2 regions of the Vibrio sp. SCP2 genome follow, and region 1 is predicted to be linked to the other one. Evidence: predicted binding sites of a transcription regulator. Region 1 holds the regulator's gene; the other holds the start of a gene.
What was found. Region 1 encodes CRP, which controls carbon source genes, mostly activating them, when cyclic AMP is high. Its sites were predicted from a motif close to TGTGANNNNNNTCACA; they were not measured.
Positions count from the first base shown of each region.

Region 1 (3,179 bases):
GATCCGTTCATGACTGATGCTGTGATTCCAAAATATGTCTTGCCTGATAACATTGACTACCGACTGTTTGAACAAGGTGGGCATGTTGGTTTTGTCACCGGCAGTGCGTTAAAACCGAGGTTTTGGCTCGAAGAGGCACTACCTGCATACTATGAAAGTTTGGCTCTCTCTGCGTAGCCAATCACCTTGGCCTAAATCATAAAATAAAGAGGTATTTATGATCGTTCCATGGCAACAAATCGAGCCAGCAACACTAGAAAATCTCATTCGGGAATTTGTCCTGCGTGAAGGGACAGACTATGGGGATGTCGAGATCTCGCTGCAAGACAAAGTCGATCAAATACGTACCCAGTTGGAATCAGGGGAAGCGGTTGTTGTCTTCTCTGAACTGCACGAAACCGTCGATATTCAACTCAAACGAAAGTTTTAGTACTTTAGCGCATCGCATACAGTGACTGACCACTAAAGCGTGCTATAGTGGTTTTCGTTTAAAGGATTAGATTACGACAAGGTTTGTCATGTCAGCAAAACACCCGATTATTGCGGTCACTGGTTCCTCTGGAGCTGGTACCACAACGACTTCTGAAGCTTTCCGTAAGATGTTCAATATGATGAACGTCAAACCCGCATGGGTTGAAGGCGATAGCTTCCACCGCTTTACGCGCCCTGAGATGGACGTTGAAATCCGTAAGGCACGTGAGCAAGGCCGCCATATCAGTTACTTTGGCCCTCAGGCGAACGACTTCAATGGACTTGAAGAGTTTTTCCGCAAGTACGGTCAAGAAGGCGTCGGTCAAATCCGCCGTTACCTGCATACGTTCGATGAAGCCGTTCCATACAACCAAATGCCAGGCACCTTTACACCTTGGCAAGATCTGCCAGAAAACTCCGACGTCCTATTTTATGAAGGTCTACATGGCGGTGTTGTCGATGGCGAGGTTAACGTATCACAGCATGTTGATTTTCTGATTGGCATGGTGCCTATCGTGAACCTTGAATGGATTCAGAAATTCGTTCGTGATACCCGCGATCGTGGTCACTCGCGTGAAGCGGTGATGGACTCTATCGTCCGCTCAATGGATGACTATCTGAACTACATTACTCCCCAATTTTCTCGTACTCATATTAACTTTCAACGTGTCCCTACCGTCGACACATCTAACCCGCTTAACGCCAAAGGCATTCCGAGTTTAGATGAGAGTTTTGTTGTTATTCGATTGCGAGGCATTAAAAACGTAGATTACCCATATCTACTGGCAATGATTGATGGGGCATTTATGTCGCGTCACAACACGATTGTTGTCCCTGGCGGTAAGATGAGTTTTGCCATGGAGCTAATCGTTAAACCGATACTTCAACAGCTCATCGAAACGGGCAAAATTGGTTAATACCCACAGCTAGAACACGATTACTTTTCATACCGTGATCATGTGCACAGTTTTGCGTACTAAAACCCCAGTTGTACCCGATTAAAATCAAGAAATCGTTTTCGAAAAAGGATACTATTTCTTACCGAAACACAAGTTGGCTTGCAGCATTTGTAAAGTGCTCTTATCCTAGTAGGTCTTGATTAAGGCTTAGCTAAAATATGGAAAGCGGCAAGCGTACCCTGCAGAGGAAGTGAGATATTATGGTTCTAGGTAAACCTCAAACCGACCCAACATTAGAGTGGTTTCTTTCACATTGTCATATTCATAAGTACCCTTCAAAAAGCACGCTAATTCACGCGGGCGAGAAAGCTGAAACTTTGTACTACATCGTAAAAGGTTCAGTAGCGGTTCTTATTAAAGACGAAGAAGGTAAGGAAATGATCCTTTCTTACCTAAACCAAGGTGACTTTATCGGTGAACTTGGTCTATTCGAAGAAGACCAAGAGCGTACAGCATGGGTTCGTGCTAAATCTCCTTGTGAAGTTGCGGAAATCTCATTTAAGAAATTCCGTCAGCTTATCCAAGTGAACCCAGACATCCTAATGCGCTTATCTGCGCAAATGGCAAGCCGCCTACAAGTGACTAGCCAAAAAGTAGGTGACCTAGCATTCCTAGACGTAACTGGCCGTATTGCTCAAACGCTACTAAACCTAGCGAAGCAACCAGATGCGATGACTCACCCAGATGGCATGCAGATTAAGATCACTCGTCAAGAAATCGGTCAAATCGTTGGCTGTTCTCGTGAGACAGTAGGTCGTATCTTGAAGATGCTAGAAGAGCAGAACCTAATTTCTGCACACGGTAAAACTATCGTGGTTTACGGTACTCGTTAATTTCGATTAACCGTTAAAATTTTAAAAGCCACCAATGGAAACATTGGTGGCTTTTTGTTTATATCGGATGCGAGAATCGAGAACGCTACGGAGCGGACTTCGTCCTTCGAGATAGAACACCTTTCCACATCCGAGATCAAACTCTCTCGAAGCGCAGCGTTCCCGCATCTCTAGGGCGCAGCCCGTTCTCAGCTCTTCCTACCCGTTAGTACTCTCGAAGATCTTATCAGCAGAGGCTGCAACAAACCCTGGATAAAGTTCACCGTTGCTCATTGGGTAGCGCTTAGCAAACTCGTAGAAACCACCCGGGATAATCTCTGTACCTTCCGTGAAGGTTACCGCTACTTTATCCGCCATCGTTGAAGATTGCTCTAGCAGCACATCAGGAGACCCCTTCACTTCGCCACCAAACTCATTGATGGTAAAGCCGGACTCGCGTAGGTGGTCATTGACGCCTTTCACTTCTTCAAATGCATTGAGCTGATTGACGCTAACAGTAAAGTGGTTAGCGCCGTAACCATGTGCTGCCAGCCAAGAAGCGTACTCACTTTCTTTCGCTAACGTCTGGAAGTCAGCAAAGCTAATGTCCCACAAACGACCGCCATACAAGAACTCATGACCTTTTAGCTTACTGGTGTCCAATTGCTCGACAAGCTTAGCGACAATAGCTTGTAGCTCAGCAGAACACTCTTCAACCTTCAGTTCACTAATAAACACTTTAGGCTGTTTTGGGTCTGGGTGCTCATAATGTTTAGCAACAAGCTTCTTGCTTTCAAACACATAATCACCGCATGGCTTGTAGCCTACGTCTAAGAATGGTTGTGCAAGGGTCGCAATGCCCAGAGGTTCTACATTGAAAGTGCGCAGAGCAATGTGGTCATTGATCAGCGCTTCGTCTTCTTGCAGAAGTTGGTGG
Region 1 covers NZ_JCAFVV010000006.1:164,553-167,731, reverse strand. Annotated here, with positions in the region: gene AC5O63_RS16810 (hydrolase) at 1-177, shown strand, start outside; gene AC5O63_RS16805 (YheU family protein) at 218-430, shown strand; gene AC5O63_RS16800 (phosphoribulokinase) at 519-1,388, shown strand; gene crp (cAMP-activated global transcriptional regulator CRP) at 1,631-2,263, shown strand; gene AC5O63_RS16790 (DUF1338 domain-containing protein) at 2,462-3,179, opposite strand, start outside.

Region 2 (3,179 bases), on a different contig from region 1:
TTCTGTCATTGCTAGCCAGCGATTCTCACACCAAAGCGGGGCGAGTAAAGTCGGCCTACGAGCAGCAGAAGAGACTCGATGGTAAACCACATCCGGGGGAGTCATGCGGATCATTTCACTCGCGATAGCGACATACTCTTCAAGCTCGGGCGCATCCAATTTACCCGCTTTCCACGCTTTAGCCATGGTGCTACCTTCAACGATGTGCAGCCCATGGAGCTTGATTCCATCGGTTCCCACCTCAAGCACCTTGTTCAGCGTCTCGATATTGTCTTCACGCGTTTCTTTGGGCAATCCAACAATAAGGTGAGTACAAACTTTAATGCCAAGCTCGCGCGCGCGCTGAGTAATTTCAGCATAACACTCAAAATCGTGACCGCGATTAATGCGTTTTAAGGTTTGGTTGTTGGCGGTTTGCAATCCAAGCTCAAGCCAGATCTCATATCCCTGCTCTACGTAGCTAGATAGTAATTCCAACACAGCATCTGGCACACAGTCAGGTCGAGTGCCGACACAAAGTCCGACAATATCAGCCGCTTTAAGTGCTTCTTCATACATGTTCTTAAGCACCTGAACTTCAGCGTATGTACTGGTATAGGCTTGGAAATAGGCGAGATAGCGCTTGGCACGAACAATTTCTCCCGCTCTATCGGTTAACTGTTCATGAATGCTTTTGATCTGCGCTTCTTCATCCGCAAAAGAAGCAACATTACAGAAAGTACAGCCGCCACGACCAATCGTCCCATCTCGATTTGGGCAACTAAATCCACCATGTAACGTGAGCTTATGGACTTTTTCTCCATAACGGCGCTGAAGGTCTTGCCCTATGGTGTTGACCAACTCGTGAAGCTGCATGACTAACCTCTTATTAGATCGAAATGAGTCTCATTAAGATCTATGTAATTAAATTACAATTCTGAAAAAAATGGAGGAGGAAAGGTAGCGATTTCAAACAGGCGAAGCATTAATCAATATCAATAAACATGCAAAAATAACGTGCCTCAACCAGATTGTTACGCAAAAGTTAAACATAATATTCATTTATAACCCAAAAAAAGTGGGCAACAGCATCGAGTTTTGATTGCATTTCATCCTTACTAAATTGTAGGATACTTACAGATTTCGCTGTTTTTTGTGATTTTACTTACATAAAAACTCGGTGAAACGTCGGTGTTATCCCACTCCCACCTATATAAATCACTAGATTGTGATACTAAAAAACGGGATTCCACCAAGGATTGTTTTTCTCGCAATATTTTTCTGCGAGATACGGAAAGGAATCAAAGTCGCCAACCTAGGCTGACTTCGAATCAAAACTATAAAGGACAGGACGTAGAACTAGTTTCGACTAGCACATTTGCGCCTACTGAACTGGAAGGATGTATCTATGGTAGATAGAGAGCAAAATGCCCAAGGTCTATATACTCCGGAACTGGAGCATGACGCTTGTGGTATCGGTTTTGTTGCTCACCTTAAAAACCGTAAATCACACGAAGTAGTTACTCAGGCACTGGATATGCTAGCCCGTATGGAACACCGCGGTGGTCAAGGTTGTGACCCATGTAGTGGTGACGGTGCAGGTATCTTATTGCAAAAGCCCCATGAATTTCTGTTAGAAGAAGCAGTAAAGCTTGGTATCAAGCTGCCTTCTTTTGAGAAATACGGTGTCGGTGTTGTACTTTTCCCTAAAGATGAACACAAACGCGCACAATGTCGCGATATTTTAGAACGTAATGCAAAGCGTCTAGAGCTAGACGTTATTGGCTACCGCGTTCTACCTACTGACAACTCAATGATCGGCGCAGACCCTCTAAGCACCGAGCCTCAGTTTGAGCATGTGTTTGTCTCAGGCGGCCCAGGTATCACACCTGAAGAACTAGAGCGTAAACTTTACGTACTGCGAAACTACACAGTTCGCGTATGTCTAGAAAGCGTTTCTAACATTGGCGATGATTTCTACATCAACTCTATGTCTTACAAGACAGTGGTGTACAAGGGTCAGCTAACCACGGAACAAGTACCTCAGTACTTCCTAGATCTACAGAACCCAACCATGGTGAGTGCACTGGCACTGGTTCACTCTCGTTTCTCTACCAATACATTCCCGAAATGGCGTCTAGCACAGCCTTTCCGTTACATTGCTCACAACGGTGAAATCAACACAGTTCGCGGTAACCTGAACTGGATGAAAGCTCGTGAAGCAATCATTGAATCTGACCTGTTCACTCAGGCCGAGATCGACATGCTACTGCCTATCTGTCAGGAAGGTAGCTCGGATTCATCTAACTTCGATATGGCACTTGAGCTACTAGTTCTATCTGGTCGCAGCCTGCCACATGCGCTAATGATGATGATCCCTGAAGCATGGCAAGAAAACAAAAACATGGATCCAACTCGTCGTGCGTTCTACCAATACCACGCGAACGTGATGGAACCTTGGGATGGCCCAGCTTCAGTCTGTTTCACCGATGGTGTACAAGTCGGTGCAACGCTTGACCGTAACGGTCTGCGCCCATCTCGCTACACAGTGACTAAAGATGACTTCCTAGTGATGGCTTCTGAGTCTGGCGTGGTTGAGATTGAGCCAGAGAACGTTGAGTTCCGTGGTCGCCTTCAGCCAGGTCGTATCTTCGTTGCTGACCTAGAACAAGGTCGCATCATTTCTGATGAAGAAGTGAAAGATGGTATTGCGTCGGCACAGCCTTACGAAAAGTGGGTTGAAGAAAACCTACTGAGCTTGAAGAAGCTTCCTGATGCAAGCAACGAATTCAACCAACCATCGCCAGAGAAGCTACTGCACAAGCAACAAGCATTTGGCGTGAGTTCTGAAGAAGTTAACGAAATCATCGTACCGATGGCGAAAGATGGCAAAGAGCCACTTTCTGCAATGGGTGCTGACTGGCCGTTAGCGATTCTTTCGCACCAGTCACAACATCTATCAAACTACTTTAAACAGCTATTTGCTCAGGTAACTAACCCGCCAATCGACCCGATTCGTGAGCGCATGGTTATGTCTCTGAACACTTACCTAGGTAAAGATCAGAACCTGCTTGCTGAGTCACCAGAGCACTGTCAAAAAGTCGAGCTTGAGTCTCCAGTTCTTTCTAACTCTGAGCTTGAGAAACTACGTGCAATCGATAACGAGCACCTGCAAGCCAAGACACTAGACATCGTATTCC
Region 2 covers NZ_JCAFVV010000004.1:209,243-212,421, forward strand. Annotated here, with positions in the region: gene mnmL (tRNA modification radical SAM protein MnmL/YtqA) at 1-855, opposite strand, end outside; gene gltB (glutamate synthase large subunit) at 1,388-3,179, shown strand, end outside.
Region 2: a site for CRP is predicted at 1,134-1,149, ahead of gltB (glutamate synthase large subunit). Genes of this name have one in related genera too.